One region of the Haemophilus sp. UMB1048 genome, then DNA from elsewhere that is predicted to be linked to it. Evidence: riboswitches for the same ligand, from Rfam matches in the RefSeq annotation. Region 1 holds a riboswitch; the other holds the start of a gene.
The links. A riboswitch is a leader RNA that binds a small molecule or an ion and turns the genes downstream of it on or off. The one in region 1 is predicted to bind thiamine pyrophosphate.
Positions count from the first base shown of each region.

Region 2: it holds a riboswitch for thiamine pyrophosphate, as region 1 does, so the genes downstream of both, thiB (thiamine ABC transporter substrate binding subunit) here and QP437_RS04105 (ABC transporter ATP-binding protein) in region 1, are expected to answer to the same signal.

Region 1 is NZ_JASOPB010000003.1:182,496-187,727, forward strand. It holds gene trxA (thioredoxin) at 1-246, opposite strand, end outside; gene QP437_RS04085 (methionine biosynthesis PLP-dependent protein) at 364-1,473, opposite strand; tRNA gene QP437_RS04090 (tRNA-Gly) at 1,729-1,804, shown strand; tRNA gene QP437_RS04095 (tRNA-Cys) at 1,812-1,885, shown strand; tRNA gene QP437_RS04100 (tRNA-Leu) at 1,914-2,000, shown strand; TPP riboswitch at 2,290-2,381, shown strand; gene QP437_RS04105 (ABC transporter ATP-binding protein) at 2,456-3,181, shown strand; gene QP437_RS04110 (ABC transporter permease) at 3,178-3,915, shown strand; gene QP437_RS04115 (ABC transporter substrate-binding protein) at 3,941-4,885, shown strand; gene tenA (thiaminase II) at 4,895-5,232, shown strand, end outside.
Region 2 is NZ_JASOPB010000002.1:27,561-32,792, reverse strand. It holds gene bioB (biotin synthase BioB) at 1-390, opposite strand, end outside; gene thiQ (thiamine ABC transporter ATP-binding protein) at 464-1,093, opposite strand; gene thiP (thiamine/thiamine pyrophosphate ABC transporter permease ThiP) at 1,086-2,690, opposite strand; gene thiB (thiamine ABC transporter substrate binding subunit) at 2,696-3,694, opposite strand; TPP riboswitch at 3,730-3,822, opposite strand; gene grxD (Grx4 family monothiol glutaredoxin) at 3,968-4,294, opposite strand; gene QP437_RS01925 (YgcG family protein) at 4,370-5,170, opposite strand; gene QP437_RS01920 (TPM domain-containing protein) at 5,163-5,232, opposite strand, start outside.

The DNA of each region.
Region 1 (5,232 bases):
TTTGAAAAGTAGTAAAGTAGGAATACTACGTATACCAAATTGACCAGCCACTAACTGGTTGTCATCTACGTTGATTTTAACGATTTTTGCTTTACCTGCGAATTCAGGTGCGATTTCATCTAAAATTGGTGCAATCATTTTGCAAGGGCCACACCAAGGTGCCCAGAAATCCACTAATACAGGGATATCTGATTGCACAACCGCAGTTTCAAAATCTGCATCATTAATATGTAATACTTCGCTCATTTTTGTTTCCTTATTTAATAAGATGCTGACAAATCAACACCTAGCGTTAATTGATGTTATGCATAATAGCACAAGGCATATTGAATTGCACAGATTAGTCCGATTGATAAAAACTAATTATTTAAGTTGTACAAAGGCCTGTAATAAATCGGCTTTGATGTCTTCCACATCTTCTAAACCAACAGAAAAACGCAATAATGTGTTTGTAATACCACGAGCGACGCGTTCTGCTTCAGGAATATCCATATGGGTTTGGGTTGCTGGATAGGTAATAAAGCTTTCTGTCCCGCCTAAACTTTCTGCAAAGGTAATCAACTTAATTGATTTTAAGAACGTATTCACCCAGTTTTCATCTTTCAAACGGAAAGACAGCATACCGCCTTTATTTGGATATAATACGCTATCAATTTGTGGCTGTTCACGTAAAAATTCTGCAATTGCCTTCGCATTATCTTGATGGCGTTTCATCCGTAATGAAAGGGTTTTCATACCACGCACGGTTAACCAAGAATCGAACGGCGAAAGTACTGCTCCTGCACCATTTTGAATATAGGCGATACGATCACAAAGTTCTTGTCCTTTCGCAATAATTAAGCCCACTAAACTATCATTATGACCTGCAATATATTTTGTACCACTGTGGATCACAATATCTGCGCCTAAATCTAATGGACGAGATAGCACAGGAGTTAAGAAAGTATTATCCACAATCATTAACAAGTTGTGTTTTTTCGCTAATTTCGCAATTTCTGCTACATCACACTCTTCCATTAATGGATTAGATGGCGTTTCAATAAAAATCGCTTTTGTATTCGCTGTAATAGCGGCTTCAATTTCAGCTAGAGAAGCGGTATTCACATAAACGGGTTTTACGCTGTTATTATTTTTATAGGCAAAATCTAATAAACGATAAGTCCCACCATATACATCACTTGATACAATCCATTCATCAGGGCCTTTAAATAAATTCATCAGCACTTGAATTGCCGCCATACCTGAAGCAAAAGCAAAACCACGATCACCATTCTCTAATTTTGCTACGGTATCTTCCAAAACACTACGCGTTGGGTTTTTCGTGCGGGTATAATCAAAGCCCGTACTTTCACCAATCCCGTGGTGCCCATAAGCTGTTGAAAGATAAATTGGCGTTGAAACCGCACCAGTGCGCTCATCACTTCGATTCCCCGCTTGGGCTAATAATGTATCTATAGAATATTGTTGTGTCATAATTTACCTCTAAAACATGCAAAAACTTGACCGCACTTTTCTTTATTTAATGGCGAGCAAAACGCTCCAATTTTGTCATAAAGCCACTCACGATAAAAGTAGAAATTGAAAACTCAGTGAAAATTATATTCTTGAGCTAAATTTTGCTGTAATTTCAACCGAAACGAAGATTTTTTCAACATTTGAATTTTTTTTTAAGATCTTCGATTGACAGAATTTCAAATTCCCGTAAAATGCACCGCACTAACAGCGTATGCGGGAATAGCTCAGTTGGTAGAGCACGACCTTGCCAAGGTCGGGGTCGCGAGTTCGAGCCTCGTTTCCCGCTCCAAACTAACGGCGTGTTAGCAAAGCGGTTATGCACTGGATTGCAAATCCATGTAGCTCGGTTCGACTCCGGGACACGCCTCCATAACCACGCAGTTAGTTAATCACTCGATGCCCGAGTGGTGGAATCGGTAGACACAAGGGATTTAAAATCCCTCGCCTTTCGAGGCGTGCCAGTTCAAGTCTGGCTTCGGGCACCATTTTAATTTCAAATCCAAATCCAATCTCATTTTTCACTTTAATTTTTAAAAACTTATTTTATTAGTTATTTCTTATACTGAAAGTATTTCTACGAAAATATAATTATTTTATTCTTATATTGCTCTTCTCATTCCAAGCCAAAAAGATCAAACTTAAGTTTGATCCGGTCTACATCTTTTTTATATTCAAGCATATTAAGTATGCGTTATCAGCGCTAAACAAGAGAATCTCTCTCATCAAATGAAATTTATTCTTGTTTTATTCTACATTGAGATATACAATCGTTTTCAACTTTAGTCGGGGTGCCACAAAGTGGCTGAGATGATACCCGTGAACCTGAAACAGTTAGCACTGACGTAGGAAACTAATATGCCAAAATACTTTTCATTCTTCATATCTATTTTCAATCCTTTTTTCTCAAAGCCTTTAGTTATTAATCAGTAAGGTTAATACTATGGTGCATATTCAGGATCTTAGTCTTGCTTTTGGTGGGCAAGTACTATTTGAACACCTTGATTTAACGCTTTTACCTAATGAATGGGTCAGTTTGCTTGGCTGTTCTGGTGTAGGTAAATCAACGCTTTTAAGACTAATTGCAGGGCTTGAAATACAAGGGAAGATTCAAGGTAATATCATCTTTCATCCTAATATTCGAGTGGCATGGCTACCACAAAAAGATACTCTTTATCCCTGGCTTTCAATTATTGATAACGTCCAATTAGAAAACGTACTATTCGGGAATAAATCTGCAAAAACAACTCTTCAAGCAAAAGTACTACTTGAACAAGTAGGCATGTCAGAACATCTTCATAAAAACTGTTATCAATTATCTGGAGGACAAAAACAACGCGTCGCCCTAGCTCGAGTTTTAATGCAAAATGCTGATTTAGTTTTACTTGACGAGCCCTTCTCTGCCCTTGATGCGATTAGTCGTTACCAATTACAAAACTTGGCCTATGAACTATTAAAAAATAAATCAGTGTTATTGGTTACACATGATCCTCAAGAAGCATTACGCTTAAGCCAGCGTATTTTTGTATTACGCTCACCGCAGTCTAATCAACCAGCATTATCTGATGTCATAAAACCTGAAGGTAAAGCACCACGAGAACTTAACCAAGAAAATTTATGGATGCTCCAACAGCAATTATTAAATGAGTTATTAGAGGGAAAAAGATGAAACTTAGCCTTCTTAAACCACTCTTTATTGGAATTATATTGCTGTGTCTCTGGCAACTTATTGGCGTATTAGGTGATTTTCCTCATTACATATTTCCTTCTCCGCAAGCTGTATGGCTGCAATTAGTTTCTCATTCAGAACTACTTTGGCAACATACACAAATCACCTTAATTGAAATTGGCTTAGGGCTGCTACTGGGTTTTATTTTCGGATTGTCATCAGCCCTGTTACTCTCTTTTTCGCCAAAAACATCTTCCTTGTTACTACCAGTCTTAGTGATATCTCAAGCGATTCCTGTTTTCGCCATCGCCCCAATACTCGTACTTTGGCTTGGTTATGGTATGCCATCAAAAATTGTTATGGCTATTCTCATTATCTATTTCCCTGTAACTGCAGCTTGTTACGATGGCTTACGCAACACGCCTAAAGCTTGGCTCGATCTAGCCAAAACATTCAAACCATCCCCTTGGCGTTTATTACTTAAAGTACGTTTACCAGCTGCTTTACCCGCATTTGCATCAGGCTTTCGCATTGCTGTTTCAATCGCACCAATTGGCGCTGTAATTGGAGAATGGGTAGGTTCATCAGAAGGGCTTGGCTATTTGATGATTCACGCCAACGCCTGTATGCAGGTAGATTTAATGTTTGCCTCATTGCTGATCTTAGTCGCGATTTCACTTTGCTTATATTTCAGCATCGATTGGCTACTACATCGTTTTATTTGGCACATTTAACACTTCATGACAAAAGGAGACAAAAATGAAGAAAATCATCCGTTATTTCAGCCTTGTAATTGGACTCACCACTAGTTTTTCCAGCTTGGCAAAAGAGAAAATCAGCTTAATGCTTGATTGGTATGTGAATCCTGACCACGCAGCAATCATCGTTGCTCAGCAAAAAGGCTTTTTTGAAAAAAATAACTTAGAGATCGAGATTATCGAACCAGCCGATCCATCATTACCGCCTAAATTGGTTGCCGCAGGAAAAGTGGACTTAGCTATTAATTATCAACCTCAACTTTATCAACAAGTTTCAGAAGGATTACCTTTAGTAAGAGTGGGATCTCTCATTTCTAGTCCATTAAATAGCGTTGTGGTGCTCAAAAATAGCAACATCAAAACACTTGCCGATCTGAAAGGCAAAAAAGTAGGCTATTCAGTTAGTGGCTTTGAAGATGTGTTGCTCGATACAATGCTTCGCTCTATTGGACTCAGCAATCAAGACGTAAAATTAGTAAACGTGAATTGGTCACTTTCCCCTTCTCTTTTAACCGGACAAGTTGATGCGGTTATCGGGGCTTTCCGCAATTTTGAACTCAATCAAATCCATTTAGAAAAACAAGAAGGTGTGGCATTTTTCCCTGAAGAGTATGGTGTGCCGGCTTATGATGAATTGATTGTAGTTGCTAACAAAAACAGTCTTGCTTCTAAAAAAATTTCCGATTTTTTGACCGCACTTGAACAAGCTACAACCTACCTACAAAACAACCCAAATGACGCATGGCAAGCATTTGTGAGCTATAAACCAAAAGAACTTAATACGGAATTAAATCAATTAGCATGGAAAGATACTCTGCCTTTATTAGCAACCAAACCTCACCAATTAGATACCAAACGTTATCAACAAATGGCGGAATTTATGCATCAGAAAGGCTTGATTCCAAAAGCACTTGAATTGAAAGACTATGCCATCGAATTACAGTAAGGGAAAATGATGATTGAACAACTCATTCAGCAAGCACAACCTTATTGGAAGCAATATGTTGAGCATAAATTTGTGCAACAACTCGCAAAAGGCACCTTGCCCAAAGCTTGTTTTCAGCACTACTTAAAGCAAGATTACATCTATCTTTTCCATTACAGCCGTGCTTTTGCCTTGGGCGTCTTCAAAGCAAAAAATTTCACTGAGATGGAAATGCCACGTAAAACGCTCGACATTCTTTGCCAAGAAATCCAATTACATTTGGATTACTGTCGTCAATGGGAAATTAGTGAGCAGGAAATATTCCAAACACCAGAAAGTGCGGCATGTATTTCCTATACACGTTACCT
Region 2 (5,232 bases), on a different contig from region 1:
AATCGCCGTCACTTTTTCCATATCTTTAGGCTTAGGACCACGCCATGCTGCGCCCATACAAAAACGTCCTGCACCACGTGCTTTAGCAATCTTGGCTTTTTCGACAATTTCATCAATATCCAAGATCTGCTGATTTTGTACGCCTGTTTGATAACGTGCTGATTGTGGGCAATAACCACAATCCTCTGGACAGCCACCCGTTTTAATCGACATCAACGTCGATAACTGTATTGCACCAGGGTTGAAATGCTCTCGATGCACTTGAGCCGCACGATAGACTAATTCTAAAAAAGGTGTTTCAAATAACGCTTCGACTTTACAAACAGACCAATACTCTACTGATGGATGGGGCGTAATAGATGAAAGCTGTACTACATTTGTTGTGGTCATTATATTTTCCTCGTTTAAGCTATGTAGCTTTTATTAAGTTGAGCATATTACTCTGTAATATGATAAAAAGAGATCAGATCACTTTTCCTTGATGAATTTCAATCACTCGATCAATATGCCGTTCAATTTCTTTGGGTTGATGCGTCACCAGTAACATGGTGAGTTTTTTCTCTTCACATAATTGATCCATTAAATCCTGCATTTCAATTCGTAGTTTAGGATCGAGTGCAGAAAATGGCTCATCCAATAATAAAATGGGTTTATCTCGTAGCAAACAGCGCGCCAATGCCACACGCTGTTTTTGTCCACCTGAAAGTGCGGTCGGTTTTCTTGTTAAAAAATCCTGTAAATTGACCGCACTTGCAGCTTGTTCAACAAGGGCTTTTTCTTCTGCATTTAAGGCTAAATTCGGTTTTAAACCTAAGGCAATATTCTCTTCCACAGAAAGATGAGTAAAGAGATTATTTTCCTGAAATAGCATGGAAACGGGGCGGTCAAAAGGTGCCGTTTGGGTATGATTTTTACCATTGAGCCAAATCTCGCCACTATCGGCATATTCAAAGCCAGCAATTAAATTCAGTAAGGTACTTTTTCCTGCGCCACTTTCACCAATGATGGCGATTTTTTCCTGGGCTTGAATCTGTAAATCAAATACCATCGGCATGGATTGATAATTGAAGACCACATTATCTAATTTAATCATGTTGTTCCTTCTGTCCTTCAATAAACATAAATAAACCTAAACATAAGCCCAATAAAATTAATGCTGTCACTGCCGCTTCTTGGCTTCGATATTGTCCGATTTGTTGATAAAGCAAATGAGGCAACGAAGTGAAGTCAGGGCTACCAAATAAGGCTATCGCTGTAAAATCACCGAGTGATAAGGTCGTCGCGAGCGCCAAAGCATATTTCAACGGGGCTTTTATTAGCGGATATTCAATTAAACGAAAACGCTGCCAGCCTGTAATATTCAGCGATAAACAGAGTTTTTCATAATATTGCATCGATTGATTCATTGGTATATTGAGAATTTTGATCACAAATGGCAAGGCAGCCAAGGCGTTACAAACAGATACCACTACAAATAAATGCCCTGCTGAAAAATCAATATCTTGCAACCAAAGGAATAAGCCTACCGCTAAAACGATTGTAGGAATGGCTAAAATCATCATGCCCCCCGTTAAAATTAAGTGAGCTAATTTCGGGTGATATAGCCATTGTAGCTGACGGGAAAGTAACAATAAGAAAAATCCAAATAATACCGATAAAATCCCTGCAGTCGGTGCCATGGTTAATGAATAAGTAAGTGCTTTCCATAATTGTGGATTTTGCCAATAGCCAAATAATTGGGTCGCAGACAAACCTTGGAAAACAATATTGAATAAGGGACTTAAAATAAATAAGCACACCGAGAATAAGACAAAAATATGTCCAAATTTGACCGCACTTGAAGAAGGCAAAACCCATCGATAACGTTGCGAAATCTGCGTTTCAGGTGCTTTTGCCCAATATTGTGAAAGCGAAAATAACGCAAAACAAAACGCAAATTGTACAAGCGCAAAAAGTGCGGCTTTGGGTAAATCGAATTCAAAGAAAATAGCTTGGTAAATCGCAACTTCTAATGTGCTGTTTTGTGGCCCACCACCAAGTGCCAATACAATCGTAAAGCTGGTGAAACACAGCATAAAAATCAGTACAAAGGCTGACACGATTTGGCTTTTCAAATAAGGCCATTCAATTAAGCGAAAAAATGTGAAACCTTTGATATTCAATTGTGCCGCGAGTTGATGCTGTTCGGTCGGTACACTTTGCAAAGCCTGCAAACTCATTCGTGCCGCTAAAGGAATATTAAAAAATAAATGAGCAATAAGAATGCCACTTAAACCATAAATGGAGGGTTTCCACGAAATACCTAAGGTTTGTAGCAGTTGTGTTAGCCAACCTGCCGTGCCATAAATCCCAATCAAACCGAAAATAGCCAGTAATGCTGGCAAAACAAAGGTGAGGGAAAAAATGCGTAAAATGAGCGATTTGCCTTTGAAATCTAAATAGAAAAAAGCACGCGCAAATAACATACCAATTATGCTAGAAAGCAAGGCTGACAAGAATGCCTGACCGAAACTAAAAGCGATAACTTGATGCAAATAATCGTCTTTTAAGAAATCAGATAAGGCATAATCACTTCCAACTGAAAAAACAGCAGAAAGTGAAAATCCATAGAGTAAAACAATGAAAAAAATGACCGCACTTCCGCCCAAATAATGGCGAGGACGAAAATGCGGATGTTGCAATAAGCGCATTAATACTACTTAGATAAGGCTTTTTGCCATTGATTGATCCAGCCTTTCAGCTGCTCACTTGTTACCGTTGTGGTATCTAAAATACGCATTGATTTTGCGCGAGAATTAAGCGCATCAATGTGACTTTCGATATTGGTCTCTACCACGGGTAACATCACATTATTTTTAGCAATATCCGCTTGAGCTTGCGGTGAAAGTAAGAATCCTAAAAATTCATCAGCACAGGCATTATTGCGGTTAGCCACTTTGGCTGCCACTTCAACTTGTAATACGCTACCCTCTGCAAATTCCGTTGCCACATAATTGTCTTTTTGTTCAGAAAGAATATGGTAAATCGGTGAAGTATTTACGCTTAAAACCACATCACCTTCGCCTTTTAAGAAGGCTCCATAAGACTCAGTCCAACCTTTGGTGACCGTGACCGTATGTTTAGAAAGGGTCTTCCAGGCATTTGCGACATCTGCTTCTGGATAAACTACATTCATCCAAAGTAATAAACCACGTCCAATACTGCTTGTACGCGGATCTTGATATAACACTTTAAGATCTTGACGCTCAACTAATTCTTTTAAGCTATTTGGTGGATTAGTCAGTTTATTTTTATCATAAATAAACGCGTATTGTGCATAATCGAATGGTAAGAACGTGTGATTTTCCCATTTAATTGGTAAACGTAACTGGCTTAAATCCACTTTATTTGGCTCAAAAATATTGAGTTTTTGAGCATCCTCAATTTGATAACTATCTAAACCGAGCACTACATCCGCTTTAATTTTTTTACCTTCTAGACGAACACGGTTAAACAAAGTGCCATTATTGTCAAAAGCCACATAATTCAGCTTACATTGCGGGAATTGTTGTTCAAAAGCTGCTTTTACTTTTGGTCCAGCACTCCAATCAGCACTAAATGAATCATAAGTATAAACATCTAATGTTTGAGGTGCAGCTTGTGCGAAAGCGGAAAAGGTGAAAAGTGCGGTTAAAATGGGAAGCGTTTTGTTCATTATGCGTTCTCCTTATTTTTGCATAACGAAACAGCATAATGAGATGATTAGTTTCCTACGCCAGCATTATCTGTTTCAGGTTCACGGGTGTTTCTCAGCCATTAATATTGGCACCCCGACTAAGTGCGATGTAGTCTAACGTAAGGGAATTTTATCAACAAGTTATTTAACTTAAAAATGTTAATCTGATCACATTTTTATAACAGGTTTATCATTTTTTAAGCAAAAGAAAACCTGCTAAAAAGCAGGTTTATCTTGGTAATCTATCGTCAATTAAGCTTGATGTTTAGCCGCTACTTCGCTTAATAAAGTTTGAAGTTCGCCAGCTTGATACATTTCTAAAATAATATCACAACCACCAATTAACTCACCTTCTACCCATAATTGTGGGAAAGTTGGCCAGTTTGCATAAGCCGGCAATTCAGCACGAATATCTGGGTGTTGAAGAATATCAACATAGCCGAAAGGCACTTTGCAATTCATTAATGCTTCAGATGCACGCGCAGAGAAACCACAAGAAGGTAATTTTGGTGAACCTTTCATGTAAATTAAGATTGGGTTTTCTGCGATTTGTTTTTTGATTTTGTCTAACGTTTCCATAATGTTCCTTGTTCAAATAAGTATGAATAGGGCGCTATTCTAGCATAAGATAGAACCTGAGTGAAAGACTTGGTCTTACCAACTTCCACCGGCTCCGCCGCCGCCAAAGCCACCGCCACCAAAGCCACCACCGGAAGAACCACCGCCCCCGAAGCCTCCACCAAATCCGCCTCCGAAACCGGAACCGCCACCACGGCGACGAGAAATCGTACTTTGACGAATGATTTTATTCAGTTGGTCACGTTGATTCGGGCTAATATATACTTCATCTTTGTGATATTGGAATTCACCAAATAATACAATAGCAATAAACGCCAATACCATTAAGAATGGGATGTACTTATCGAACGCATCTTCTTCAACTTGTGCCGCATCAAACTCGCCTTTACTTGCCGCAATAATTTGGTTTAAGCCATCATTAATACCTTGGGCATATTGGCCTTGTTTAAATTGTGGCAAAATTGCCGAACGGATGACTTGCGATAAAAAAGCATCTGGTAATACACCTTCTAAACCTTGCCCTGTTGCGATAAAAACTTTGCGATCATTTTTCGCAATCAGCATCAACACGCCATTGTTCAGATTTTTACGCCCAATGCCCCATTTATCACCTAAAGCAAAGGTATAATCAGCAATTTCATATTCACCGGTTGTCGGAACCAAAACAACAGCGATTTGTGAACTCGTTTCTTTACTATAAGCAATCAGTTTATTTTCTAAAATTTGCTTATGTTCTGATGAAAGTGTGTTGGTGTAATCGTTTATGTAATGGAAAGGATTTGGTGTAGGCGGAAATTCTGCCGCAACAACCATTTGAGCAAAAAAAACAAGGCTAAAAACAACCGCACTTTTCATAAAAGATAAAAGCTTAGCCATTAATAATTACCTCATTAGATAATTCATTCACATCATCAGGCTGAATAGGGAAATGGCGAGAT